4 regions of the Erwinia sp. GW821-FHT03D09 genome follow, and region 4 is predicted to be linked to each of the others. Evidence: predicted binding sites of a transcription regulator. Region 4 holds the regulator's gene; each other region holds the start of a gene.

Region 1 (7,369 bases), on a different contig from region 4:
CAGCAGCCAGCTGTCCATTTCGGGCAGCAGCGAGCCAAAACGGTAGGCATCATCGATCAGGTTTTGCTGGCCGTGCCAGGTGACAGCCAGCTGATAGCGAAACAGGTTTTTACGCCGCGGGATCACCGCCTGAAAAAAACCGCGCCCGTCCAGGCACTCCAGCTGCGCGCATTTGCGCCCGGTGCTGGTTTCAATCACCCAGACTTCGCTGGCGTCCGGCAGCAGCGCGCGAACCACCAGGCCCTTGTTGGTTTGATGCATACCCAATAGAGAAAAAGGGTCAGCGAGGTGACCAGAAAGTAAGGCATTAATCACACGACGATCGGCAAGCTCTGACATGACTTTCTTCCCATGATAGACGGCAGACGATGACCGAACGTTAAAAACGTTTCGGACATGCTCTGCTCTTCGTTGAGCTTAATGGCATGCTGCAGGGGATATGACCATCCGCTGGAAAAACCATCGCAGCACGCGATAATAAACCCTGAAGCGAAACTATTATTTGCTGATGGAACAACGACTGATTTAAGCATAGCCAGGTGACAACAATAGCCGGGTACGAAAGCGTAAAAATATTTCTTTCACATCAAACTGTACTGCTGTTAGGGCGTAAGGCAGGAATGTCAGAAACTTCTTAAGCGCCAGCTGGGGAGAACCCCGACTCAGGCGGAAAAACTCAAAACGGTAGATCGGGTATTCAGAAAAACAGGTAATAGCGGGTCATGCCGTTAGTGATAATTACTGAATCAGAATATAACATACAGATACTTTTCCCTGCCGCAGGCGACAGGGGAAAGCGCAGCCGTTTAGCCCACCAGCAGGCGCAGCATACGGCGCAGCGGTTCAGCCGCACCCCACAGCAGCTGATCGCCAACGGTGAAGGCAGAAAGGTATTCCGGCCCCATATTCAGCTTGCGCAGACGGCCCACCGGGGTATTCAGCGTGCCAGTTACCGCAGCAGGCGTCAGCTCACGCATAGTCAGCTCACGATCGTTCGGCACCACTTTCACCCACTCGTTGTGGGAAGCCAGCAGCTGGGTTACCTCATCCAGCGGCACGTCTTTTTTCAGTTTCAGCGTAAATGCCTGGCTGTGGCAGCGCAGCGCACCAACACGAACGCACAGACCGTCTACCGGAATCACGCTGTCGGTGCGCAGGATTTTGTTAGTTTCCGCCTGGCCTTTCCACTCTTCGCGGCTCTGGCCGTTTTCCAGTTGCTTATCGATCCACGGGATCAGGCTGCCGGCCAGCGGAACGCCGAAGTTATCGGTTGGCAGAGTGCCGCTACGCGTCAGCTCGGTCACGCGGCGCTCGATGTCGAGAATCGCCGATGCCGGGTTGTGCAGCTCTTTCGCCACGTGGTCATGCAGCATGCCCATCTGAGCCAGCAGTTCACGCATGTGGCGTGCGCCGCCGCCGGATGCCGCCTGATAGGTGGCAACGGAGGCCCACTCCACCAGATCGTTGGCAAACAGACCGCCCAGCGACATCAACATCAGGCTGACCGTGCAGTTACCGCCAACGAAGGTTTTAATGCCGTTGTTCAGGCCGTCGTGGATAACCTGGTGGTTCACCGGGTCGAGGATAATAATCGCATCGTCCTTCATGCGCAGCGTGGAAGCAGCGTCAATCCAGTAACCCTGCCAGCCAGCGGCACGCAGTTTTGGATAAACTTCGCTGGTGTAATCGCCACCCTGGCAGGTGATGATGATATCCAGTGCGCTCAGCGCATCGATATCAAACGCATCCTGCAGCGTACCGGCAGAACGGCCGCCGAACTCCGGCGCGGCCTGGCCGTGCTGGGAAGTGGAGAAAAACACCGGGCGTACAACGTCAAAGTCACGCTCTTCGATCATACGCTGCATCAGCACGGAACCAACCATGCCACGCCAACCGACAAGTCCTACAGTTTTCATTATCTACCTTTACCTCGGGCCTGCACTGATAACGCCCGTAATTCAGTTAAAATCACCGGAATGTACTCTGTCCAAATCTACAAGGTGCAGCAAAAGTGGCAAGTGAATTAAATCGATTAAGGGGATTTTTTTAGCAGAGGGGCTAATAATCCACGGCCGTCGGCGTGAGGCAAGAGTATTAACGCGGATGTCTGATAACGGGAGCAACCCTATTATCGTTGTTAAATCGACCATCAGAGCGGGTTTTACCGAGGATTATAGGGGTTTTGGCGTATCAGGAGCCGAAACCTCGTCATAGAGCGGTAATATACAGAATCGCAGAAGGGGGAGGGCAGTTTCCGCCGCCCCTTCTGATTTATTACGACAGCAGCTCGAAAGCAATCAGACCGATAACCGCCCCAACCGTTCCGAGGATGGTTTCCATCATCGTCCAGGTCTTCAGGGTTTGCCCTTCCGTTGCACCGGTAAAGCGGCCAAACAGCCAGAAACCGGCGTCGTTGACGTGGCTGAAGATAATCGAGCCACCGGCAATACAGATCGACAGCGCGGCCAGCTGGGCACCGGAATAATGCAGCGGCTCAATCACCGGCATAATCAGCCCCACGGCGGTCAGGCAGGCCACGGTCGCCGAGCCCTGAATAATGCGCACCGCACCGGACAGGACGAAGCAGGCCAGCGCAACGGGCAGCCCCGCGCCGGTCAGGGCATTGCCCAATGCAGGACCCACGCCGGAATCCACCAGCACCTGCTTAAACACACCACCGGCACCGATCACCAGCAGGATGATCCCCGCCGGCTGTAGCGCCGCACCGCAGATCTGCATCACGCGCTCTTTATCCATGCCCTGACGGTAAGCCAGGCCGTAAATCGCCACCAGGCAGGCCAGCAGAATCGCGGTAAACGGGTGGCCGATAAATTCCAGCCACTCATACAGGCGGGAACCGGGTTCGGTAAAGCGGGTGCCGATGGTTTTCAGTCCCACCAGCACCAGCGGGAACAGAATCAGCGACAGGCTGAAGCCAAACGATGGCAGCTTGCTCTCATCAAATTCGGGATGCTCGCTCTCCGCTGGCGGTGTGAACTGTACGTGCTGGCTGATAAAGCGGCCAAATAGCGGACCGGCAATCAGCATGCCCGGGATCGCCGCACACAGCCCCAGCAGGATCATCCAGCCGAAATCGGCGTGCATCTGCGAGGCCAGCAGCATCGGGGCAGGCCCCGGCAGCAGGAACGCCGCTGCTGCCGCAACTCCGGCAAACAGCGGAATCACCAGCTTTACCAGGTTATCCCCGGTGCGGCGCGCCACGGCGAAGGCGATACTGATCAGCAATACGACCGCCACTTCAAAGAACAGCGGCAGCGCACAGATCAGTCCGGCAATACCCATCGCATAGTGCGCACGGCTTTCACCGAAGGCCTTCAGCATGCGGATGGCGATCTGATCGACCGCGCCGGTTTCATGCAGGATCTTGCCAAACATCGCTCCCAGCGCTACGACGATGGCGAGGAAGCCGAGCGTGCCGCCCATGCCTTTTTCCATCGTCTGGGCGATTTTATCCAGCGGCATACCGGAGAACAAACCGGCACCAATCGACACTAACATCAGCGCCACAAAGGCGTGCATACGCGCCTTCATCACTAAAAACAGCAGCAGTAATACCGAACCCGCTGCGGTCAAAACCAGTGTTGCAGTACTCATTACACCCTACTTACTTCGTCTTGTTGATGGCACCGTCAATGGCTTTCAGCGTTGAGGCAATGACGTCATCAAGGGACTGATTAATATCAATAACCAACACATCTTTCTCTTCGCTGCCCGGTTCTTCCAGCGTGGCGAACTGGGTAACCAGCATCTGCGGCTTAAAGAAATGGCCTTTACGCGCGCGCAGGCGGGATTCGATGGTGTCGAAATCGCCCTTCAGGTAGACGAAGGAAAGGTTCTGGTTCCCTTCACGCAGGATGTCGCGATAGTGCTTTTTCAGCGCCGAGCAGACGATCAACGACACGTCATTGGTGCGCTGCATGGCGAAGGCTGCGTCGTTAATCGCCTTCAGCCACGGTTTACGGTCGGCGTCGTCCAGCGGATGACCACCGGCCATTTTTTCAATGTTGGCGCGCGGGTGCAGGAAATCGCCGTCAAGGAAGGCGGCTTTCAGTTCATGTGCAACGGCATTGGCCACGGCGGATTTGCCGCTGCCGGATACGCCCATCAGTACGAATACGTGATTGGACGGGGGAGATGAGGTCATTATTTTTGCTCCGTCAGAGTCATAAGCAGGTGTGAACGGCAATTTGTTATCGGTAACATTGTCTGGTGCTGTACAAATTATGGCAACAGCTGCGGCGGGAAAAGCTGGTAAGTGTGAGGAGCTTCAAAAAAACGGCAAAAACAGCGTGAGGGAGGCACAAAGAGATAACGGACGCGAATGCGTCCGTCGGGGTTAAATACTTTCGCCCATAGACAGCGTGAAGCCGATATCCAGCGGCCCACAATCGACTTCTTCACCGCGAATGCGCGCCAGCAGCATCGCGGCGGCTGCGTGGCCCATCTGTTCGCGCGGGGTCTGCACGGTAGCCAGCTGCGGGGTAGTGGCCCTGGAAATATCGTGGCCGTGAAAACCGGCGATCGCCATCTGTTCCGGTACCCGCAGCCCCTGCCGCTGGCACTCAAACATCGCGCCCACCGCCAGGTCATCGTTGGTGCAGAACAGGCTGTCGGTCTGCGGATAGCGCTTTTGCGCCTCGCGCAGCAGCATCGCACCGGCGGTAAACGACGAGGCAGCTTCCATCATCACGGTTTTTGGCTCCAGTCCCGCCTCGCGCATTGCCTGGGCGTAACCGCGCTCTTTTTGCAGCGTTCGCTCATCCAGCCGCGCACCGAGGTAAACCGTGTGCCGATGGCCGCGCTGTAAAATAGCCTGAGTCATCTGCCGCGCCGCCTCAACGTTATCGAATCCCACCGCCATATCCAGGCAGGGAGAGACACTGTCCATCATCTCAATCACCGGGATGCCGGCGGTTTCAATCATGCGCAGGCTGGCGGCGGTGTGGGTGCGTTCAGTCAGGATCAGGCCGTCGATATTCCAGCCCAGCAGGGAGCGCAGCTGCAGCTCCTCTTTCTCCGGGCTGTAGCCGAAGTGGCCGACCAGCGTCTGGTAGCCCGCCGCATCGGTAACGGTTTCAATGCCGTGCAGAACGTCGGCAAAGACCTGGTTGGTCAGCGACGGCAGCAGCACGCCAATCGCCCGGCTGGTGGCGTTAGAGAGCATATCCGGCGCACGGTTAGGAATGTAGCCCAGCTCATCCAGCGCGGCGGCAATTTTGCCCTGCAGCGCGGCGGAAACCTGCTCGGGGTTACGGAGATAGCGGCTGACGGTCATTTTGGTGATGCCGATACGGTCGGCAACATCCTGAAGTACCGGTCTTTTTTTCTTCATTAGGCTTCAGCTGGTTGGTCGGTATCCGGCTGAGTGTAACAAAAATGCGCGGGAAATAGAGAAAGGGCGCGGTTTCCCGCGCCCGAAGTGTGATGCAGTTATCTTCCCGCGGCTTAAACCGGCGGCAGATCGAACAGCAGGATTTCGGCATCACTGCTGGCGATAATCTCCAGCGATGGCTCATCCCAGATAGCAAAGGCGTCGCTGATGGTGGCCGCTTTGCCATTCACGGTGATATCGCCTTTCACCACCTGAATCCAGGTCTTACGGCCTTCTGCCACTTCTGCGGTGCCCTGCTCGCCCGCTTTAAACGCCCAGCGGGACAGCGTCATATCCTGGTAAACCTTCAGTGAACCGTCGCGCGCATCCGGCGACAGCACCAGCTGACGGCCCTGCACATCATCAAAGCGGCGCTGTGCGTAGCGCGGCTCAATGCCGGTTCTTTCCGGGATAATCCAGATCTGATACAGATGCAGCGGCACGTCTTTGCTGGCGTTGTACTCGGAGTGACGTACGCCGGTGCCCGCGCTCATAATCTGGAACTCACCCGCCGGGATCTGCTCTTTGTTACCCATGCTGTCCTGATGCTCCACGGTACCGGAGAGCACGTAGGTCAGGATCTCCATATCTTTATGAGGATGGGTGCCAAAACCCTGGCCGCCATCAATTACGTCTTCGTTAATCACCCGCAGCGCGGAGAAGCCCATAAAGTTGGCGTCATAATAGTTAGCGAAAGAGAAGGTGTGATAACTGTCCAGCCAGCCATGGTTTGCGTGGCCCCGATCCTGTGCTTTACGTAAGTAGATCATATTCAATTCTCCTCAATGTTTTAACGTAGTCTGCGCCGGATCGGATCGTGTTGATAGCGGAGAAAATTGTCTCCTCTATTCAAATTATTCGATGAAATAGCGGCGATATCATCAGTCAGGTTGGGATAGCGTGACAACCCGGTCTTTCAGGAGGGAAAGGATTCATGGACAAAAGTGACAGCAATATTGAAGGTGAAGACGGCACCAGCAACTGTAAAAATGACCGCAGTAGTCACGACGACAGTGGCCATCGCAGCAGCGGCGAAATCGGTATCAAACGATGGAAGGAGTCGCCGGGTAAGATGGGATGAGCCAGGCAAAACGCAGGCAAAAAAAAGCCAGCACCCGAGCTGGCTAAGAAATACTGGAAGCAATGTGAGCAATGTCGTGCCTTCTCAGCCAGTAGTACAGCTCTGCTGAAAACGCATAGCAATAATAATCATTATCATTCGCACTTGTAAAGCTCTTTTCTGATTATTTTTTACTTGATCTGATGATTAAAAACCCTGATTTTAAAGAGGATTTCTATAACTAAGGAGAGTAAAGGTGAGTGAGATTATCGTTCGACACGCCGAGCCTGATGACGCTGCGGCGCTGCATCAAATGTACAGCCAGCCGGAAACCTACAGCGATACGCTTCAGCTCCCTTACCCTTCACTACAGCGCTGGCAGGAGAAGCTAAAGAACACGCCGGACGGCCAGCACATGCTGGTGGCCTGCATTAACGGCCAGATTGTCGGGCAGTGTTTCGTGGTGCTGAATACCCCGGCGCGCCGCCGCCATACGGCCACGTTTGGCCTGGGCGTGGACATCCGCCATCGCGGTAAGGGCGTGGCGAAGGCGATGATGACGGCGATAGTCGATCTCTGCGACAGCTGGCTGCAGGTGGATCGCATTGAACTTACCGTTTACGCCGATAATCAGGCGGCCATTGCGCTGTATGAGAAATTTGGCTTCGTGACCGAAGGCCGCGGCGTTCGTTTCGGCGTGCGCAACGGCGTGCAGGTCGATGCACTGTTTATGGCGCGCCTGAAAGACTGAATCCTGCGGGTGACGCCTACAGATTAAAGGGCGTCACCACGTTCACCCGCGAAAAAGCCCCCATTTCCTCTTCCGGCGGTAAAAATCCGTGAAAGCGCAGGATTGCCTGTAGCGCACTGCGGGCATCGGCACGCAGATCGTGATCGATCACCGCATCCAGCTGCCG
Region 2 (7,369 bases), on a different contig from region 4:
TCCCGCAAACGCGCTTTATCACCGACGACAATCCGTGGCCAAAGGGCCAGCTTTCCATGCTCTGGCTGCCGCAAAGCGGCGAACTGCCGGGGCCTGATAAGCAGGCGGAAATGCGCGTGCGCGCCACGCATCTGGACTTAGGTTCACTCGACCCGCTGATTCCGCTATTCGCCAAACTGTCGCCGGAGCTGCTGGAAAACTGGCGTGCGCTGCAGCCGCGCGGTGAGATACAGTCGCTGGCCGCCGATGTTCCGCTGAACCAGCCCGAACTGACACGTTTTCAGGCCCGCTGGCAAAATCTCAGCTGGCAGCAGTGGAAGCTGCTGCCGGGCATGGAGCACCTTAACGGTTCGCTTTCCGGCAGCGCGGCGGACGGTCAGCTGGCGTTTTCCGTGCAGCAGGCGACAATACCCTATGGCGATATGTTCCGTGCCCCGTTGGAAATTAACCGGGCTTCCGGTGCGCTGAACTGGCAACATAATGCTGACGGATTGACGCTGTCCGGCGAGCAGCTTGACGTACAGGCCCGTTCACTCTGGTCCCGTGGTGATTTCCATTACCAGCAGCATCAAGGTCAGCCCCCACGTCTGGACATCCTGGCCGGTATCAAACTGACGGACGCCGCCGATGCCTGGCGCTATTTCCCGGAACCGCTGATGGGCACGTCACTGACCAACTACCTTAGCGGCGCGCTGAAAGGCGGACAGGTGGATAACGCCACGCTGATCTTTGCCGGCGACCCGCATCAGTTCCCGTTTAAGCACAACGAAGGCATGTTTGAAGTCGCGGTGCCGCTGCGAAAAGCCACCTACGAGTTTGAGCCCGGCTGGCCGCTGCTGGAAAACCTGGCGATCGATCTCGACTTTGTGAATAACGGCCTGTGGATGAAGGCGGAAGAAACAAAGCTGGGTGAGGTACAGGGGCGTAACATCTCGGCGGTCATCCCTGATTATCTGGAAGAGAAACTGCTGATTGACGGTGAAATTAGCGGCGGCGGTGACCAGGTTCGCGACTATTTCAACGATTCGCCGTTGAAGCCTTCGCTGGGTGCTGCACTGGATGAACTACAGGTTGGCGGAAATGTGAGTGGTAACTTACATATTGATATCCCGCTGGATGGCCAGCAGGTGCGCGCTACCGGCGATGTTAACTTTAAGAACAACTCTCTGTATATCAAACCGCTGGAAACCACCTTCGAACAGCTTTCCGGGCGACTCACCTACGATAACGGCGATTTGAAAAGCGACCTGATGCATGCACGCTGGTTTGGTCAGCCGCTTGCGGTCAGTTTTAACACGCAGGAAGGTGAGAAAGACTATCAGATTGGCGTAGATCTGCGGGCGGACTGGCAGCCAGGTGAGGTCACTGCGATACCGCCAGCGGTAAGGTCGCAGCTGGCGGGAAATCTGCCGTGGAAGGGGAAAGTTCAAATTACTCTACCGCACGGCGGTGGTGCAAATTATCAGGTTGATATCGACAGTGAACTGAAAAATGTAAGCAGTCACTTACCTGCGCCATTAGATCTTAGCAAACCCGCGAATATGCCGGTTAAACTAACGGCTAAAGGCAACCTCAACAGCTTCGATCTCAGTGGTTCGGTCGGCAGCAGTCATCGTTTTAACAGCCGCTGGCTGCTGGGTAAACAGCTGCGCATCGATCGCGGTATTTGGGAGAACGACGCGAAACGCACGCCGCCGCTGCCGGAGACTCAGGGGGTGGTGCTAAATCTGCCGCCGCTTGACGGTAGCGCGTGGATGGGGCTTATGGCCGCTGCTGGTTCTGAAAACGACAAAGCGGGCAGCAGCGCGTTACCGGGCGACATCCGGTTGCATACCCCCGCTCTGACGCTGGCGGGCCAGCGATGGCAGGATCTTAACCTCACGCTAAGTCAGGATGTTTCTGGCGACACGACGGTGGCGGCGAAGGGGAAAGAAGTGGAGGGGACACTACTGATGAAGCGCTCGACTCCCTGGGTAGCTCAGCTCAAATATCTCTATTACAACCCGCAGTGGCAGACCTCGGGCGGCGGTGCTCCGCTTCCTGCTGATGCTTCCAGCATCAACTTCAGCCGCTGGCCAGCACTGAATCTCAACTGCACCGAGTGCTGGCTGCGCGGGCAAAAATTTGGCCGCATGCAGGCCTCCCTGACTCCGACGGGTGACACGCTGAAGCTGGAAAACGGGCTGATTGACAGCGGTAACGCACGCCTGACGGTTAACGGTGAATGGGTAAACCGCCCGGATGGTCAGCGCACCTCATTGAAAGGTGTCCTGAGCGGCAAAAAAATCAACGAGGCGACTAACTGGTTTGGCATCAGCAGTCCGCTGCGCGATGCACCGTTCAACGTTGACTACGATCTGCACTGGCGTTCTGCACCGTGGCAGCCTTCGGAGGAAACGCTGAGCGGCGTGCTGAAATCGCACCTCGGCGCGGGGCAGATCACCGACGTCTCCACCGGGCGTGCCGGTCAGCTGCTGCGCCTGGTCAGCTTCGATGCGCTGATTCGCAAGCTGCGCTTTGATTTCAGCGACACCTTTGGCCAGGGCTTCTGGTTTGATTCGATTAACGGCACCGCGTGGATTGAAAATGGCGTAATGCACACGGATAACCTGCTGGTGGATGGCCTGGAAGCGGACATCGCGATGAAAGGCAAAATGGATCTGGTAAGACGGCAGATTGATATGGAAGCGGTGGTCGCGCCGGAGATTTCAACGACGGTCGGGGTTGGCGTGGCGTTTGTCGTCAACCCGGTGGTCGGTGCTGCCGTATTTGCCGCCAGCAAGGTACTGGGGCCGCTGTGGAATAAAATTTCAGTATTGCGCTATCACATCACCGGGCCAATTGATAAGCCCGAAATCAATGAGGTACTGCGTAAGCCGCGGGAAAACGACGATAAGTGAATTTGACGTGGCTTTGGAATTGCCTCACGCTGTAAACATAGCGAACCTAAATGAATATTGAGGGCCAGTCGCAGCTGGCTCCATACTGAGTGAGAATTCATGAGTCTGAATTTGGTGAGTGAGCAGCTACTGGCTGCCAATAACATTAGTCATAACGATCTGTTTGCCATTCTCGGCCAGCTGTCCGAACGCAAGCTGGATTATGCCGACCTCTACTTCCAGTCCAGTTACCATGAATCCTGGGTGCTGGAAGATCGCATCATTAAAGATGGTTCCTACAATATCGATCAGGGTGTGGGTGTGCGCGCGGTAAGCGGCGAGAAAACCGGTTTTGCCTATGCCGATCAGGTCACCTTGAATGCGCTGCACCAGAGCGCAACGGCGGCCAGAAGCATCGTGCGTGAACAGGGCAACGGCCAGTCGCACACTCTGGGTGCGGTGCTGCATCGCCCACTCTATCCGGCGCTCGATCCGCTGCAAAGCCTGACCCGCGAAGAAAAAATTGCCCTGCTGCATCGCGTTGATAGCGCCGCCCGTGCTGCCGACAAGCGCGTGCAGGAAGTTTCTGCCAGCCTGACCGGCGTCTACGAACTGGTACTGGTGGCGGCTACTGACGGTACACTTGCGGCGGATGTCCGTCCGCTGGTTCGTTTGTCCGTCAGCGTACAGGTTGAGGATAACGGCAAACGTGAGCGTGGTTCCAGCGGCGGCGGCGGTCGTCACGGCTATGAGTTTTTCCTGGCCAACGAAGACGGTGAAGTTCGTGCCGATGCCTGGGCGCGTGAAGCGGTCCGTATGGCGCTGGTAAATCTGAATGCCGTGGCAGCTCCCGCAGGTTCTGTACCGGTGGTACTGGGTGCCGGCTGGCCGGGTGTGCTGCTTCATGAAGCCGTTGGTCACGGTCTGGAAGGCGACTTCAACCGCCGTGGCACCTCGGTATTCAGCGGTCAAATGGGTGAACTGGTCGCGTCTGAGCTCTGTACCGTAGTGGATGACGGTACTATTGAAGGGCTGCGTGGTTCACTGACCATTGATGATGAAGGTGTTTCGGGCCAGTACAACGTACTGATTGAAAACGGTATTCTGAAAGGCTATATGCAGGACAAACTCAACGCGCGCCTGATGGGCGTTAAGCCAACCGGCAACGGACGCCGTGAGTCCTATGCGCACCTGCCGATGCCGCGGATGACCAACACCTATATGCTGGCGGGTAAATCTACCCCGGCAGACATTATCACCAGCGTTGAGTATGGCCTGTATGCGCCGAACTTTGGCGGCGGTCAGGTTGATATCACCTCCGGTAAGTTTGTGTTCTCCACTTCGGAAGCCTATCTGATTGAGAACGGCAAAGTGACTAAGCCGGTGAAGGGTGCAACCCTGATCGGTTCGGGCATTGAGGCGATGCAGCAGATCTCTATGGTCGGTAACGATCTGGCGCTGGATAAAGGCGTTGGCGTCTGCGGTAAAGAAGGGCAGAGCCTGCCGGTCGGCGTTGGCCAGCCAACGCTGAAACTGGATAAAATCACGGTAGGCGGCACGGCGTAACCCGCCGCCGGGCTGACGTCACACAGCATCGGTTTTATATCGGGCGATCGCACAGTCGGTTGCCCTATTTTTTTATATCTTCACGCTAGAGCTTGCGGAATTCCCGGTAGATCTCATCCACCTTATCGAAATAACTGATAAGGTAGTTAATACACACCTGAACTTTCAGCGGCAGCTTGTCTTTTTGTGTATAAAGCGCATAGACCGGGCGCGGCATCGAATGATAGTGGGTAAACAGGATCTCTACCTCACCGGCGTTAATCTCTTCTATCACCCACATCAACGGCACATAGGCGATACCAGTCCCGGCTTTCAGCCAGCGGATTAACGTTTGGGCATCATTGGTGGCAAAACGCCCCTGCGGCGATAATCGAACTGACTTGCCTTCCGGCGAAGTCAGTTCAAAGTCGTTGTCTGTCCGCACGCTGTATTCAAGCCAGGAAAAGTTACTGATATCAGTGGGATTTTGTGGCGTACCGTGCTGTGCCAGATAGCTTTTTGCCGCACAGACTACCATCGGCATCGATCCCAGACGTTTGGAAAACAGCCCTGAATCCTGAAGAGCGCCCACGCGCAGGACCAGATCCAGGCCATCTGCAATCAGGTCGGGGGCGGGAATCCCGGTGACCAGGTTAATGATCAGCCCGGGATACTCCTTCAGCATCTCTACGGTCATCGGGGCCAGCAGGTTTTGCGACATGGTCGAAGAACTGCCGATGCGCAGGGTACCGATTGGCGTATTATTAAATGCCCACAGCTGTTCATGAACCTGTTGAACCTCAGAAAGCATTCTCCGGCATCCCTGAAAATAGATCTTTCCTGCCTCGGTCAACCCGATACTGCGCGTGCTGCGATTCAGTAATTTAACCTGTAGCTCATCTTCCAGCCGGGTGACGATCTGGCTGACCGCAGAAACGCTGAGCTGTAGCTGCTGTGCTGCGGCAGTGAACGACCTCAGCTCCACCACTTTGGCGAAGACGGACATGCCTTTCAGTCTTTCCATTATTAACCCTGGCTTAAAAGTGATTTAGATCACATTTGGTAGATAACTTATAGTCAAGCACGTTACTATAGCAGTGCCGGACTACCGTTCTGAAGTCCTACTCCCTATTTTAAAACTCACTTTATAAGCTACCATTTTGTGAGTACCGGTTGTGATCCGGGCCCGACTTCGTGGCCATCATCAGCCTGAACTTTAAACTGCCCTGAAACAGGTGGGAGATCGTTATTGCGTCTTCGTATTCCGGCACTGTTTTTACAAGGATAAGAGATGAGTGTGCTTCCTGTTATTGTGGTTTTCGGGCTTTCTTTTCCGCCCATTTTTTTTGAAATTGTCGTGTCACTGATGCTGTTCTGGCTGGTTCGCCGCCTGCTTATGCCGACCGGACTCTATGATAGGGTCTGGCACCCAGCGCTGTTTAACACCGCGCTGTACTGCTGTCTGTTCTACCTTGTATCCCGCTTGTTCGTCTGAGGTCATCGTGAAAGCACTAATAAGAAAAATTTCCCGTTTCGCCATCACCCTGATTTTGGTGGCGATCGCGGTGGTTCTGATTTTCCGCGTGTGGGTGTTTTACACCGAATCCCCCTGGACCCGCGATGCTAAGTTCACCGCCGATGTGGTCGCGATTGCACCCGATGTGAGCGGCCTGATCACCGATGTGCGTGTGCGTGATAACCAGCTGGTTGAGAAAGGCCAGGTGTTGTTCGTTATTGACCAGCCACGTTATCAAAAAGCGCTGGAAGAGGCGGATGCCGATGTTGCCTACTACCAGGCAATTCTGGATGAAAAACGTCGCGAAGCGTCGCGCCGCAACCGGTTAGGCGTCTCCGCCATGTCGCGTGAGGCTATCGATCAGGCCAATAATGACTACCAAACCACGGAGCATCAGCTGGCGAAGTCAATCGCCACGCGCGATCTGGCGAAGCTGGATCTGGAACGCACCGTGGTGAAGGCACCGTCGGCCGGATGGATCACCAACCTGAATGTCTATGTCGGTGAGTTTATTACCCGGGGTTCCACGTCAGTGGCGTTGGTCAAGCGGGATTCGTTCTATGTGCTGGCCTTTATGGAAGAGACTAAGCTGGATGGTATCCGTCCTGGATATCGTGTTGAGATAACGCCGCTCGGCAGCAACCAGGTCATTCTTGGCTCCGTTGATAGCGTGGCCGCCGGGGTGACGAACAGCAGCAGTACCGTTGACAGCAAAGGCATGGCGACCGTCGATTCAAATCTGGAGTGGGTTCGTCTGGCACAACGTGTGCCGGTGCGTATTCGCCTGGACAAGCAGCCGGGTAACCTGTTCCCGTCAGGTACCACGGCGACCGTTGTGGTTACCGGTGCGCAGGATCGCCAGGAAAAAGACATCTCCCCGCTGATGAAACTGATGCATCGCCTGCGCGAGTTTGGCTAAGGTGGAGTAAATGATGCAGTGGTATCGTCTGCGATTTCCCATCAAGCTGACTTTTGCCATCATTCTGGCGCTGTTTGTCGGCTTTGAATTCAATCTTGAAACTCCGCGCTGGTCGGTGATGACCGCCGCTATTGTTGCCGGCGGCACGGCCTTTGCCGCCGGGGGCGATCCCTTCTCCGGTGCACTGCGCTACCGCGGAATGCTGCGTATTGTCGGGACCTTTCTCGGCTGTATAGCAGCATTGACCATCATGATCGCCACCATCCGCGCGCCGCTTCTGATGCTGCTGCTGTGCTGTCTGTGGGCCGGCGTGTGCGTGTGGCTGTCATCGTTAATCAAGCTTGAGAACTCCTACGCCTTAGGCCTGGCCGGTTATACCGCGCTGATTATCGTGGTGAGCGTTGATTCCAGTGGTTCGCTGTTGCTGGCCCCGCAGTTTGCCGTAGAGCGCTGTAGCGAAATCATTATTGGTATTGTTTGCGCTATTCTCGCCGATATGCTGTTTTCGCC
Region 3 (7,369 bases), 180 kb from region 4:
GTTGATGCTGAGTTTCTACAGCAGGCGCCTAAGCTGCGTGCGGCCTCCACCGTATCCGTAGGTTATGACAACTTCGATGTGGCGGCGTTAAATGATAAGGGTGTGGTATTGATGCACACCCCGACCGTGCTGACTGAAACCGTCGCGGACACCATGATGGCGCTGGTGCTGAGCAGCGCCCGTCGGGTGGTGGAACTGGCCGAGCGGGTGAAGGCCGGAGAATGGCAGAAAAACATTGGCCCTGACTGGTTCGGCATTGACGTGCACCATAAAAAGCTGGGTATTCTGGGTATGGGGCGTATTGGCCTGGCGCTGGCGCAGCGTGCCCACCTCGGCTTCAGCATGCCGATCCTCTATAACGCGCGTAAGCATCATCAGGAAGCGGAAGATCGTTTTGATGCGCAGTACTGCGATCTTGATACGCTGCTGGCGGAGTCAGATTTCCTCTGCATCAGCCTGCCGCTGACCGCCGAAACTCACCATCTGATTGGCCGTGAGCAGCTGGCGAAAATGAAGCCGGGCGCGATCCTGATTAACGCGGGTCGCGGGCCGGTGGTGGATGAGCAGGCGCTGATTGACGCGCTGAAGGACGGTACTATTTTTGCTGCCGGTCTGGATGTGTTTGAGCAGGAGCCGCTGCCGGTGAATTCCGAGCTGCTGAAGCTGCGCAATGTAGTGCCGCTGCCGCATATTGGTTCCGCGACGCACGAGACGCGTTACGGGATGGCGCGCGATGCGGTGGATAACTTGATTGCGGCGCTGACCGGGAAGGTAGAGAAGAACTGCGTGAATCCGCAGGTATTGAACAAAGGCTGATTCTCGTTGCTGCACGTTTGGCTGCTGTGCCGCTGGTGAGTACAGGTTGCGGCAGGTTCTGCGCCGGGCGTATCGGGGTTATCCGGAACGCGGACCCGCTGTCACGTCCATGTCCGCTCGGCCTCGCACTTCCCTGTGCTCGGACGGTCCGCTTATCCGGATATCCCCGATTGCCTGAAGATTTTGGTGTTGCTTGTGGATTCAGGTTGCGGCAGGTTCTGCGCCGGGCTTATCGGGGTTATCCGGAACGCGGACCCGCTGTCACGTCCATGTCCGCTCGGCCTCGCACATCCATGTGCTCGGACGGTCCGCTTATCCGGATATCCCCGATTGCCTGCATATTCCTGAGTAGCTGCCTGAAAGCCACTTTCCTCTGGCAGCAACCCAATTATTCGAAGGGGAACCGTTACGGGACAGGTTAGCCGGGTGTCTGCCGCAAGGATGCGGCAGCCAGGCCCCCAGGGACTGGGTTCACGGCGCCCCGGCGATCTGCCCGTAACGGTAGCCCCGTTCACGGACCCCATCGCGACCAGCCCCGTAACGATCATCATCGGCTTCCGCCAGGCTACGGCCGAATAAACCGCACATAAATAAACCGCACGATATAAAACTCCACCGCACCCAGCAGCAAAAACCATAAACAAAACACCAGCGTATAAAGCTGACCAATATCTTCCAGATGGAACATCTCCACCAGCCTGCGGGTTAGCGCCAGGCCAAACCATGGGGCGGGTAGCAGCAGCGCGGAAAGAAAACCGAACATCAACGTGCTCAGTGGCATTAAAAAGGTTTCAAACGGACTTTTCATCATGATTCCGGCGTGTAAACAGTTGCACCATTTTCAGCGATCCCTCCCGCAGGTTCAATCCTTAAACCGCCAGCGCTAACGGCAGCTGCTCGTGCAGCCAGGCAATAAAACTGCTGCGCTTTTCCGACGGGCTGAGATCCTGGCGCCACAGCAAATGGATCGGACGGCTGGCCTGCTGCCATTGTTGCAGTACCGGCACCAGCCTGCTGGCGGCAATGTCTTCCGCCAGCAGGATTTCCGGCTGTAGCACCAGCCCGGCTCCGGCCAGCGCAGCCTGACGCAGCGCCTGACCGTCATTGCAGATAAAACTGCTGTCCGCAGGCCAGAGCACATCGCCCAGCTGCCAGGCATTGCTCTTATTCCACGCCATATTGGCCAGGCAGCGATGCAGGTACAGTGCCTCCGGGGCCTGCGGTGTGCCGTGCTGCGCCAGATACTTTGGCGCGGCGCACACCACCATGCGGTAATCGCCGATTTTTTTTGCCACCAGTGGCTCGGCCGGATTGAGGCTGCCGATGCGAATAGCAAAATCAAATCCCTGACCGATGAGATCGACAAAACTGTCGCTGAGATCCAGCTCGATCCGCACCTGCGGGTAGTTGAGTTGATAGCGGGCAACCAGTGCGGCGATCGCCGCCGATCCCAGATTGAGCGGCGCGCTGATCCGCAGCAGTCCCGACGGCGTACGCTTCATATTCTCTACTGTATCTTCTGCCAGCCGCAGCTGAGCTAGTGCCGCCTTGCACTGCTGGTAGTAGCTTTTCCCGGCTTCAGTCAGATGCTGCCGCCGGGTATTGCGCTGCAGCAGGCGGCTGTCCAACGACTTTTCCAGCTGACGCACGTGCTTGCCGACCATCACCGCACTGATATCCAGACGGTGTGCGGCTTCGGTGAAATTGCCGCATTCCACTGCGCAGATAAAGGCCTCAATGCTGCTTAATTTATCCATAATTACAAACCTTTGGTTCGGAGTTCTCGAAAGTATGGTCCGTTTATCCACTGCTGGCACTGCTTCATGATGGGGTAACCGTTATTTACAGAGGAAATGCGATGAAAATTTTAGTGATTGGGGCATCAGGCACCGTCGGCCAGGGTATCGTTAATGAGCTGAGCCGTGATAACCAGGTTATCCGCGTGGGGAAAACCCGGGGTGATTATCAGGTGGATCTAACCCGTGAAGAGAGCGTTCGCGCGCTGTTTGCCCAAACCGGTAACGTGGATGCGGTGATCTCCGCCACCGGCGGCGTGCACTTCGGTCCGCTGTCTGAGATGACCAGCGAGCAGTTCAACAGCGGCCTGCAGGATAAGCTGATGGGTCAGGTTCGGCTGGTGCTGATCGGCAAAGAGTTTGTCAATCCGGGCGGCTCGTTCACTCTGACCACCGGTATCCTGGCGCAGCAGCCGATCCGTACCGGTGTGAATGCGACGGCGGTAAATACCGCACTGGAAGGTTTTGTGTTTGCCGCCGCCAATGAACTGTCGGGTCTGCGGATTAATGCCGTCAGCCCAACTGTGCTGACCGAAGCGCTGGACAGCTACGGCCCGTTCTTCCCCGGTTTTGAAAGCGCCTCCGCCAGCCGCGTAGCGCTGGCCTATCGCCGTAGCGTGGATGGCGTAGAAACCGGTAAGGTTTATCGCGTCTGGTAGCCGACAATTTTTTGGGGAAATGAGGCGATAAAGTGCTGAAAATTTCCCTAACCTCTTCGAGGTTATATATCCACACGCTCTGTGTAACACGGTAATTCTTTTAGAGTTTCCCGCCAATATTTACTCGCAAAAATAGCATCCGTTAAAAATTATAGCCGATGCTATACTCAAATACATGATTTTGTTGTCTTTTTTTCTGGCGATTAGCGTGATAGGATGCACTTCACTTAAATGGACCGGTGGTTATTTTTCCTACATAACCTGGGGTTTTAACGATTTGGAATGCACCCGACGCTTCAAACCGGGATAAATACAATGAACCTATACGCAACTCTGATTCTGGCTTTTGCCATGTCGATGGATGCCTTCGCAGCCGCCATTGGCAAAGGTGCCAGCCTGCATCGTCCAAGCCTGAAAGAAGCTCTGCGCACCGGTCTGATCTTCGGCGTTATCGAAGCCCTGACGCCGCTGGTTGGCTGGGCTATCGGCCTTGCTGCCAGCAAATACGTGATGGCGTGGGACCACTGGGTTGCGTTCGGTTTACTGCTGATCCTCGGCGGAAGAATGGTCGTTGAGGGGATACGTAAAAAAGAGTGCCGGCCGGAAGATGCCCCACAGAGCCACGGTTTCTGGCTGCTGGCCTGTACCGCCGTTGCTACCAGTCTGGATGCGATGGCCGTCGGCGTCGGGCTGGCATTTTTGCAGGTCAACATTGTGACCACCGCGCTGGCAATCGGTGCTTCAACCATGATTATGGCCACGCTCGGCATCCTGCTGGGCCGCTTCCTTGGCCCGGTGATGGGAAAATGGGCGGAAATTTTTGGTGGCGTAGTGCTGATCGGCATCGGCTGTAGTATTTTGTTCGAACATCTGGGCAAATAAGCAGAAGGCGCGCCCGGTCACTTGCACGGGGCGGCTATGGCATTATCGGTAGTAGACTGGAACACCCGGAATAATATTGAGTGCTCGCACCTCACCGCCAGCAACGCGGCTTTTCCGCTGCACACCCACGAAGAATATGCGATCAGCGCCAACCTTAGCGGCGTCGAAAAACTCTTTCTGAATCAAAAAAACCTGTCGGTCCTCGCCGGGGATATCACCGTTTATAATCCTGGAACGCTACAGTCGTCAGAGTTTGGTGAGCAGCCGGTCGAGTTTTTCAGCGTTCATTTACCGGCGGCTGTTTTTGCCGATCTGGCCGATCGTTCGTTACCGATCCTGCATGAAGGCGTACTCCGCGATCCGCTGCTGTTTGATGCGATCTGCCATTTCGTTCGTTCTCCTGACGACGATCAGGTTCAGCAGCAAAACCTGCTGTGGCTGACCAGCCGGCTACTGCATCACAGCAGCGAGAAGGATGTTGCACTGGCTCCTGCATCCGTAGGACGTGCGTTGGAACACATGCGCGATAATCTGACGCAGAAACTGACGCTGGATGAGCTGGCGGTCACTTGCGGGTTGAGTAAGTATCACTTTGTCCGCCAGTTCCGTCAGGAGATGGGCGTGGCACCGCTACAGTATCATATGCAGCTGCGTCTGCTGGCGGCGCGTAACTTGTTACGGCACCGCAGCAGCGCATTAGATGTGGCACATCAGCTGGGTTTCTACGATCAAAGCCACTTTATCAACAGCTTTCGCAAGATGCTGGGCATCACCCCGTACCACTATCTGCGTATGCTCAGCCGATAAACTCACGATAGCCTGAAAGGATTACGTACCCGGCGAAGTAGAAGAAAATCACTGCCGAAGCGATATACGACCAGCGTAACATCTTCGTACCGAGCATACGCCCGCCGATGCTGCCCACAGCGCACAGCGCTATCGCCCACGTCACGCCCGCAAGGAAGAAGCCTGAGAGGAACCAGGCCGATGCCGCCGTACTGCCGGTACCCATCCGTGAAATCAGTGCGCCTCCCACGGCGGCAAACCACAGGATCGCCGAAGGGGACGACATCGCGAGGAATATTCCCCGCAGGAAATTCTGCCGTGGGCTGAGTGCTTCGCCAATGTCACCCGCACTCAGTGTTGCGGCGGGTTGCAGCGCGCTTTGCACCATTTTCCACGCAAACCACAGCAGGATCAGCGAGCCGCCAATCCACAGCACCCAGCGCACGCTGGTGAATTGCAGCAGTACCGCCATCCCGGCCATGGCGAGGATCGCATAGATCAGATCGCCGATGCAGGTACCGATCCCCAGCCAAAAGCCGTGAAAAAAGCCGCGCTGCATGGCCAGGGTGATCATCGCGATATTGGCGATGCCGATATCAAGGCACAGGGAAAGACTCAGTAAAAAACCATTAGAAAAGGGCATAGTGTGGCGTCCGTTAAGCGTAATGTGGTGATTATCGGCACGCGCGCTGTGAAGATATTGGAAAAAATTGCGCAGCGGCGGGTGCGATGTTGAATTAAGGCGTGCCGGCCAGCAGATTAATTCTTTGCCGCATGCCTCACGGTTTTGGCTATAAAAGGTCTGTTTTTGTGATCTAATTCAAAAATTTTTGCCTAAAAAAGCACCGTTCGTTATAATTTATGGTGTATTTTTTGACAATATTTGTCACAGGCAATCATGAAAAAATTCTTCCGCAACGTGTTTCGTTCTTATGTAAATACCTTCAAACACGTTCCGCCGGGCGCGGTTCGCTAAACCCGCCGAGCTTACACCCTCGATAACCGCGGTCAGGGACTGGACCGATGGTTATCACTTATTCCCGCTGTTCCCATTCTTCATTTATCGATAAAAAACGTGCCAGCGGCACGGTGATATGCAATTCTGTGGGTTATGAAAATGACCCGACTGTTCCTCACCGCGACCACCACCACGACCGCTTCTGGCGGGGTGAGGTCGGTTTGCGTGCCTGAGAAATAGCAAATTCGCTCCATCCCGCCGGTTTCCGACGGGGTTGAATGTTTCTCCGCCGTGGCCGGTTAACGGTAATCAAGGAGAAATACCATGTCCGATGCGTCCGCGCTGTTAGTGATCGATATGCAGGCAGGTTTGCTGCATGCCCCACAGCCCCCATACCTGAAAGACCAGCTTATCGCCAATACCGTCGAGCTGATCCATGCCGCCCGCGCGGCACAGAAACCGATATTTTTTGCCCGGCATACCGGGCCGGATGGATCGCCGATCGCGGCGGGCAGCCCGCTGTGGCAGCTGGCGGATGAACTGCCGCTGGAGGCGGGCGACAGGTACTTTAATAAAACCCGCCCCAGTTGTTTTTTCAATACGTCGCTGCTGGCAGAACTGCAGCAGGCGCAGGTGAAACGGCTGGTGATGGTGGGCATGAAAACCGACTACTGCGTGGATACCACCTGTAGGGCGGCGGCGGACCTCGGATTTGACGTGGTGCTGGTCAGCGATGCGCACAGCACCACCGATAACGCGATACTCAGTGCGGCGCAGATCGTTGCCCACCATAACGCGACGCTGGCGGGGCCGTTTGTCACCCTGCTGGCAACGGACGACGTCAGGTTTTAACGCAAAGTAAAAGGGGCAGCCATTGGTAAATGGCTGCCCCTTCAGGCAACAGATTTGGAAACCTGGTTCGCTAGCGACCGGAGATTCGACCCGTTAGCGATTACTCGAAATCAACCCAGGTCGCGCCCGCGTCGGCGGACTGGACACAGCGCTCAACCCACTGCACGCCCGTCACACCGGCGTGCACGTCCGGGTACCAGAAGTTCTCCAGCAGCGCTTTATCGCCACGGTCGCTGGCATCCATCGCCACTGCGAAGCGGCGATAAAGGTTAGACCAGGCTTCGAACAACCCTTCCGGGTGGCCGCCGCCGATGCGGTCTTCTTCCAGCGCACGCGGAGCGAGGTAGCCCATGCCGCGTTCCAGAATCTGCACCGGCTCGCCCTGCACTTCATAGCGCAGCTGATTAGGCTGTTCGTCCCACCACTCCAGGCTGGCCTTCGATCCGATCACGCGGATCTTCTGTCCATGCATCGATCCGCAGTTCACCGCCGAGCACCACAGCGATCCCACCGCGCCGTTATCGTACTCCATCAGCACAAAGGCGTTATCTTCCAGCGGCGCGCGGGTTTTCACAAAGCTCTGGCGCGAGCACATCAGGCGTTTAATTTTCAGTTCCGGC
Region 4 (7,369 bases):
TGGCAAATGCCAGCATCACGCCATAGCGCGCGGCGCTGCGCAGGCCGGGTGATTTCAACGACAGGTAGCTTTTCAGTGCCGGGATCAGCGGTAGCCGGCGCTGGCGATCCGCCATCAGATCGCGTCGATACAGCGGCCGCTGGGTGCGGAGCACACGGGCGATGCGGCTGAAATGGTAATAGCAGAAATTCCCCACCGGATTGTCTTTATTCTGCCGGGAGATTTTCTCCAGCGCCAGCAGCGGCTTATTCATGGTAAAACGTTCAGGGTAGCGATGATAGAGGATATCATCGGCCAGCACCCGCAGGCGGGAGGCAATGGTCTGCACATTCCAACGGATCACCACTTCGGCGTGGCTTTGTTCCACCAGTTTTTGCACTTCTTCCGGCTGATGCAGGCTGACGGAAATGTGCTCCTGCAGGTCCAGTGCCACCTGAAAGGCCCGCGTCAGCCGCTGATAGTGGTTATCCTGGCTGGCGGACAGCATATACATCTGCTGATAGCAGGTATTAATCAGATCCACCGCTTTTTGCTGGCGCGCCAGCAGCGGCGGGAGGGCTGTCTGCGGGTCGGTCAGCCGGGTCAGCAGCGTATATTTCGCCTCGCAGTAGTCGGCCAGCTCGCGATACAGCAGGCTCAGCGTTTCACGCATCGGCTGCTCTTTCCACAGGCGGAACCACAGCCAGTTAAACAGCCCGTACCAGATGGTACCGAGAATATAGAGCAGCGGCGGCTGCCAGAGGGGCATTCTTCCGGCCAGGCTGAGGGTAAAAATAGCGGCAATGAGCGATGCGGGCAGCAGACGGCCATGCAGTGGACTGATTTCCGCAGTGACGCCCAGTATCAGTGCCATCACCAGCATGATGATCGGCAGCGGTACGCCCTGTTCCCCGGCATACAGGATCATAAAACTACAGAATGCAAACAGGCTGCCGCCGATAATCAGGCGTTTAAAAAAGCGTTTATGGGGAGTATCAAGACCGGCGTTGTTACAGCAGGCGGGAACCAATGAAAAGAGTAGACCCTGTCGAAGATCGCCCAGCAGCCAGCCAACGGCTATTGGCAGACACAGCACCAGCGTTTGCCGCAGTGCATAGTTCACTTCAGGGTGATAGATGATTCTCCGCCACATGCCCAACACCACAGAAAAAAAGGCGCGACAATGCTGTCGCGCCACAGATCCACAACCGTTTAGCGCGTACCGTAAACCACGATAGTTTTACCGTGCGCGGAAATCAGGTTTTGATCTTCCAGCATTTTCAAAATACGCCCCACGGTTTCACGAGAACAGCCAACGATCTGGCCAATCTCCTGGCGGGTGATCTTGATCTGCATACCATCCGGGTGGGTCATGGCATCCGGCTGTTTGGCCAGATTAAGCAGGGTTTGTGCAATACGACCGGTTACATCAAGGAAGGCGAGGTTACCCACTTTCTCAGAAGTGACCTGCAGACGGCGTGCCATCTGCGAAGAAAGACGCATCAGAATGTCAGGGTTAACCTGAATCAACTGGCGGAATTTTTTGTAGGAGATTTCAGCTACTTCACAGGCACTCTTAGCGCGCACCCACGCGCTTCGCTCCTGGCCCTCTTCGAAAAGGCCCAGTTCGCCAATAAAGTCGCCCTGATTGAGGTAGGAAAGAATCATTTCTTTACCTTCTTCATCCTTGATCAGCACCGCTACTGCGCCTTTGACGATGTAGTAGAGGGTTTCTGCCTTTTCACCCTGATGGATCAGAGTGCTTTTGGATGGATATTTGTGAATATGGCAATGTGACAGGAACCATTCGAGGGTTGGGTCTGTTTGCGGTTTGCCGAGAACCATTCGCTGTTATCCTCTATTGTAATCGAGCCTAAATATACCCTTTTATCACTCAGGTTGCAGAAATGTTAACTGCTTTTTGAAATATTTTGGGTAAACAGGGACGGAATTCCCTGTCAGGCGCTTCCCATAGGAAAATCAAACGGGCAATACCATTAAGAGTCTGACTCATCCTGTTGTCCCGTTTTCACCATGCATTGCAATGCCAGAATAATAATACAGCACCGTTTGTAGCACAGCTTGACCTGGCTGTCTTGTGTTGTGTCATGTTGTCTCGCTTCAGCATAGTGCAAAATTACTACATAGTCTTTTTATTGCCGGGAAAGTGGGGCGGAAGGCCGTTGCTCGGCGACGCGCCCGTCTCACTGATTAATGTCGGTTTCATGTCTGTTTTCGCCAGCGTTACGGCAGATATCCAGGACCAGCTCCAGCAGTTGCCGCGAATGATGGGTAAGCGGGGAGTATCTGGACCACACAACGCTGTAATGCCAGGCAGATTGCAGCGGCAGGTTGAGTGCCTGCAGCGTGTGGCTGAATTCGCTAAGCAGTGGGCGGGGCATCATCATCAGGTAACCGGATTTTCGCGCCAGCTGCATGCCGTACAACAGAGAAGTCGTATGAAGCAGAGGACCAGATAACCGCTGAAAAAAAGCCTCCAGTTCCTGGCTCAAGCCGCTGCCCGCTTCATCTTCCATCAGCACCCATTTCTCATCGGCAAGTTGCTCCAGACGTTCGCAACTCCGCTGCGGATGGGTCTGACACGCTACCACGCACAGCGACACGCTGAACAGCGGTTCAATGGCCAGCCGTTCATCGGTGAAGCGAGCAGGAAGCTGAACAATAGCAAAATCCATTTCTCCGGCCACGAGTGCCGGAAGCAGACTGTGCAGTGTGCCGTCGGTTACCGTCAGCTTAGCGCAGGGAAACATTAGCCGAAACTTTTCCAGCACGGCAGGGAGTAGCATCAATCCAGGTAATGCGCTCATGGCCACTGAAAGTTGCCCCTGCTGTTGCTGAAGTGAATGGATCTCTTCCCCGGCTTTCTGTAATTCGGCAAGAATCAGGCGAGAGCGTATGGCAAACAATTCGCCGCCGGGGGTCAGAGTTATCCCTGCCGGGCCGCGCTGTAACAGCGAAGTTTGTAGAACATTCTCCAGCTCTTTTAGCGTTCTGCTGATCGCCGGCTGTGACTGCGCCAGCGCACGCGCAGCGGAGCGAATGCTTCCCTGGCGGACCACTTCCTGGAATACCCGCAACTGCTGCATTTTGGGTAAATAACGCATGTGTAGCTCTCCCCCCTGATGCCAAAAAGTTATTACCGCGGTAAAAATTTCATCTTATGTTGCCGCTGCTAATCTCTGAATATGTAAACAGTATGTTATCGAATTATGCCGCAGGTGTTGTGATAAGACTCACAGGGCGGTGTGGGAAAAACTGCTGTTAACTCACTGACCGTATTGGTAATTAGGGGTCCTTATAATGCGAAAAATAGCGCGCCTGCCGATGCTGCTGATCCTCTTTATTGGCTATGTCTTTGTCTATATAGATAAAACGGTGATCGGTTTTGCTCTGCTGCCGATCCGTCAGGAATTCCATCTCAGCACGCAGCAAGCGGGGTACATCACCGGCGCATTTTTTCTCGCCTACGCGGTGTTTCAGCTTCCGGCGGGCTGGCTTAATGACCGTATTGGCTACAAAAAGGTGCTGGTCATGGCGCTAACGTTTCTGGCCCTGTGTGCGATGTTGTTCGGCGTGCTGGGGCAAAGCCTTGCATTACTTATTGCTTTTCGATTCCTCGATGGCATTGCGCACTCCGGCTATCCCAGCGCCTGTGCCAAAGCGGTATCCACGCATTTTTCGCTGCATCAACGTACTTTTGCCCAGTCTTTTTTACTCTCGTCTTCCGGGATCGCTATGGCCGCCGGACCGCTGCTGGCGGTTTGGGCACTGTCGATTATGGGGTGGCATCACGCTTTTCTGGTGCTGGCCGTTCTGGTTTTCCTCACGGCTCTGGTGATGCTGCGATTGCCTGCGGACAGCGAACAGGAGTGCGAAGATCGCCAGCGGGTTAATGGGTGGGGCATGCTGCGTATTGTGAAGATATGGCAGATATTGCTGGCGAGTATTTGCATCAATGTTCCGGTTTACGGCCTGATGGCCTGGCTTCCTGCTTTTCTGGTGCAGCAGCGCGGTTTCACCATTGCTACCACCGGCGCGCTGATTAGCCTTGCCGGAGTGGGGACATGGCTATCATCCATGGTCAGCGGCTGGCTGGTCGGGCATTTTATGTCGGGCCGTGAGGCATGGGTGATTTTGGGCAGCGCACTGATTGCCGCAGGCGGCATGCTGGCGCTGTTTTCTGTTCACTCACCGCAGGCAACCGGTTTGGCACTGTTCGTCACGGATGCGGCATTGATTTGTGCTTTTATCACTGCATTCACGCTACCGATGAAATACTTTTCCCCTGCAGTTGTTGGTTCCGCCATCGGCCTGGTAAATGCGGGGGGCGTAACCGGTGGAGTGATTGGCCCGGTGGTGATGGGGTATTTGCTCAGTGTCACGCACGGTCATTATCAGGCCTGTTTTGTTTTTCTCATCGCGACCACGCTGGTTGCCGGACTGGTGTTATTGCCCGGTAGTCGGCACCTTTCCGCTTTTTCACCGTTACAGGAGTAACTATGAAATCTCAAACAGCGTCACTGATTAAGGACATCACCCCACGAGTGCTGCAATGGCGTCGATATATTCATGAGCATGCCGAACTCTCTTTTCATGAGCAAAAAACTGCGGATTACGTCGCCAGCGAGCTCCAGCAATGGGGTGCACTAACCCTCAGCCGTCCCACACCTAACAGCGTGCTGGCCGAGTTAAAAGGGGCTCGCCCTGGCCCCTGCATAGCGCTACGTGCTGATATGGATGCCCTGCCGATCCATGAGCTGAACCAGGAGCCTTTTACCTCGCGTAATGCGGGCGTAATGCATGCCTGTGGCCACGATGCGCATACGGCCATGCTGATGGGAGCGGCCTGGGTACTGTGTCAGCTGCAACAACAGATTGCCGGAACCGTGAGATTTATTTTTCAGCACGCGGAAGAGGTTCCGCCGGGCGGGGCACAGGAACTGGTCTCTCTGGGTGTGCTTAACGGGGTTTCGATGATTTTTGGTCTGCACGTGATGCCGGCTCTTCCTACCGGTACCGTCAGTTTCACCGAAGGTGTTTTCAGCGCGGCCAGTGATAATTTCGATCTGATTCTGCAGGGGAAAGGTTCGCATGCTGCTCTACCGCATACGGCGTGCGATCCCGTGGTGTTAGGTGCCGGGGTAGTTCAGGAGCTGCAGCAAATTGTCTCACGCAGGCTGGACCCTAACGAGGGGGCCGTACTTAGCATCGCCAGTTTTTTGGCCGATGGGGGCTACAATGTTATTCCGGATGCCGCACATCTCAGAGGAACTCTGCGTACGCTGAGTGAAAACACGCGCACTGAAATCCCCAAAATGATGGAACAGATGCTCGGCGGCATGACGGCGGCGGTTGGGGCCAGCTACAAGCTTGAATGGACAAAAGGCTATACGCTGGGCTTCAATCACCCTGATGCCTGTCGTTTTGCCGCAAAAAATGTGGTGGATACGCTGGGAGCCGACGCGTTGAAAATAATGCCGCATCCCATGTTTGGTTGTGAAGACTTTTCAGCCTACCAGCAGGTTATCCCCGGATGCTTCCTGTTGATCGGCTCGGGCAACGAAGAAAAAGGCACCTGCTGGAGCCTGCATAATCCGCACTTCCGTCTTGATGAAGATGTTCTGCCAATTGGCGTGCAGCTGCACATTGGCTTTATCCATCAGCAGCTTATGTCATAGCGACTATGACTATCCGATTAGCTGATTTTTTTCCCTTCGATCAGCCGCTTAACCAGTGGGCCCATAATCAGTTCCATCGCCAGGCCCATTTTTCCGCCCGGAATGACCAGGGTTTTAATATGGGAGATGAATGAACCCTGAATCATGGTCAGCAGATAGGGAAAATCGATATCTTCCAGCCCCTGGAAGTGAATAACCACAAAACTCTCGTCCAGTGACGGGATGCCCCGGGCGGCGAAGGGGTTGGAGGTATCCACAGTAGGGACGCGCTGGAAGTTCAGGTGGGTGCGGGAGAACTGTGGCGTGATGTAGTTGATGTAATCTTCCATTGAACGCACCACTGAATCCATCACCGCTTCACGCGAATGGCCGCGCTCGCTGGTATCGCGCACCAGCTTTTGTATCCACTCAAGGTTGACGATAGGCACCACACCGACCAGCAGATCGACGTTTTCCGCCACGTTATTCTGTGGTGTCAGTACGCCGCCGTGCAGGCCCTCATAGAACAGCACGTCGGTGGGTTCGGGCAGCGGCTGCCACGGGGTAAATGTCCCCGGCACCTGATTCCACGGCACCGCTTCATCGTAGGTGTGCAGGTATTTACGTGATTTGCCTTTGCCGGTACGTCCATACTCAATGAAGGTTTGCTCCAGCAGCCCGAAGTCGTTGGCCTCCGGGCCAAAGTAGCTGATGTGTTTACCCATATCACGCGCTTTGCGGATAGCCATATCCATCTCGGGGCGGGTAAAGCGGTGGAAGCTGTCTCCCTCGATCTCCGCTGCCCTCAGATTAAGCTGTTGGAATATTTTCCGGAAGGCAACGCTGGTGGTGGTTGTTCCTGCACCGCTGGAGCCGGTGACGGCGATAACCGGGTGTTTGGCTGACATGGTAAACAACTCCCTGAGAGATGGACGGACGGATCATTCCTAACATGTTTATCGGTGCAAAGTCATCCTCGCCGCGTGGCGAGCGGAAAAATTATCCTCAGCCGTTAAACTGCCCGCGCGGCATGATGTTGACGGTTTCATGCAGTTCCGACCACACCAGCACCGCGTCTCCGCTGGCCAGCTGGCGGCGAACGTCTTTCACCTTTTGCTCCAGCGATCGTTCCTGCTCACCGTAGTCGGTTCCCTCCCGCAGGACAAAGGATTCAATCAGGTTATCGAGCGTTTCGGGGTCGAGATCTTTCCAGGGAATAATCATCAGGGTTCCAGCCAGGTTGAAAGCCATTGCGGTATACGCTGTTCCAGCCACATTTGCGGCTGGCGCAGCGTACCGCCTACAAAACCAACGTGTCCACCGTAGCGGGTCAGCTGATACTCAATATTGGGCGGCAGCAGGGCCGGATCGGGGATCACCTCAGCAGTCATAAAGGGATCGTCCAGCGCATGAATGATCAACAGCGGCTTACTGACGCCCGGCAGCAGCGGCAGACCGCTACAGCGGCGATAGTAGTCGGTCGCGTCGGCAAAGCCGTGGGCTCTGGCGGTAATCGCATCATCAAAGGCGCGAAGCTTTTTTAGCGCCCGCAGCTGTGGCAGCTCTACGGGCAGCGTGCCGGGCCAGGCCATCAGCTTGCGCGTGGCGTTCTGCTTGAGCAGATTGAGCAGGTAGCGCTGGTAGACACGGGAAAAACCCTGCTCCAGCCGCTGGCTGCAGGGTTCCAGCATCAGCGGAGCGGAAACGACCAC

What was found. Region 4 encodes CRP, which controls carbon source genes, mostly activating them, when cyclic AMP is high. Its sites were predicted from a motif close to ATGTGANNNNNNTCACAT; they were not measured.
Region 1: gntK (gluconokinase) is a predicted target of CRP. The motif match lies at 4,277-4,294, and genes of this name have one in related genera.
Region 2: aaeR (HTH-type transcriptional activator AaeR) is a predicted target of CRP. The motif match lies at 5,466-5,483, and genes of this name have one in related genera.
Region 3: azuC (stress response protein AzuC) is a predicted target of CRP. The motif match lies at 5,748-5,765, and genes of this name have one in related genera.

Annotation. Positions count from the first base shown of each region.
Region 1 is NZ_JBWKUK010000007.1:149,665-157,033, forward strand. It holds gene glgB (1,4-alpha-glucan branching enzyme) at 1-339, opposite strand, end outside; gene asd (aspartate-semialdehyde dehydrogenase) at 807-1,916, opposite strand; gene gntU (gluconate transporter) at 2,275-3,615, opposite strand; gene gntK (gluconokinase) at 3,626-4,165, opposite strand; gene gntR (gluconate operon transcriptional repressor GntR) at 4,358-5,353, opposite strand; gene AC07U6_RS08825 (pirin family protein) at 5,467-6,162, opposite strand; gene AC07U6_RS08830 (hypothetical protein) at 6,327-6,473, shown strand; gene AC07U6_RS08835 (GNAT family N-acetyltransferase) at 6,709-7,203, shown strand; gene AC07U6_RS08840 (LacI family DNA-binding transcriptional regulator) at 7,220-7,369, opposite strand, start outside.
Region 2 is NZ_JBWKUK010000012.1:24,175-31,543, forward strand. It holds gene yhdP (AsmA2 domain-containing protein YhdP) at 1-2,900, shown strand, start outside; gene tldD (metalloprotease TldD) at 3,000-4,445, shown strand; gene aaeR (HTH-type transcriptional activator AaeR) at 4,531-5,448, opposite strand; gene aaeX (p-hydroxybenzoic acid efflux pump operon protein AaeX) at 5,716-5,919, shown strand; gene aaeA (p-hydroxybenzoic acid efflux pump subunit AaeA) at 5,927-6,859, shown strand; gene aaeB (p-hydroxybenzoic acid efflux pump subunit AaeB) at 6,873-7,369, shown strand, end outside.
Region 3 is NZ_JBWKUK010000002.1:61,901-69,269, forward strand. It holds gene ghrB (glyoxylate/hydroxypyruvate reductase GhrB) at 1-816, shown strand, start outside; gene AC07U6_RS01990 (DUF1158 family protein) at 1,382-1,624, opposite strand; gene AC07U6_RS01995 (LysR substrate-binding domain-containing protein) at 1,686-2,573, opposite strand; gene AC07U6_RS02000 (short chain dehydrogenase) at 2,675-3,271, shown strand; gene mntP (manganese efflux pump MntP) at 3,587-4,153, shown strand; gene AC07U6_RS02010 (AraC family transcriptional regulator) at 4,190-4,960, shown strand; gene AC07U6_RS02015 (LysE family translocator) at 4,950-5,582, opposite strand; gene azuC (stress response protein AzuC) at 5,838-5,915, shown strand; gene AC07U6_RS02025 (cysteine hydrolase family protein) at 6,222-6,749, shown strand; gene AC07U6_RS02030 (Gfo/Idh/MocA family protein) at 6,850-7,369, opposite strand, start outside.
Region 4 is NZ_JBWKUK010000002.1:246,696-254,064, forward strand. It holds gene AC07U6_RS02845 (YccS/YhfK family putative transporter) at 1-1,132, opposite strand, end outside; gene crp (cAMP-activated global transcriptional regulator CRP) at 1,192-1,824, opposite strand; gene AC07U6_RS02855 (LysR substrate-binding domain-containing protein) at 2,184-3,104, opposite strand; gene AC07U6_RS02860 (MFS transporter) at 3,301-4,497, shown strand; gene AC07U6_RS02865 (amidohydrolase) at 4,500-5,678, shown strand; gene AC07U6_RS02870 (phosphoribulokinase) at 5,696-6,565, opposite strand; gene AC07U6_RS02875 (YheU family protein) at 6,663-6,881, opposite strand; gene AC07U6_RS02880 (hydrolase) at 6,881-7,369, opposite strand, start outside.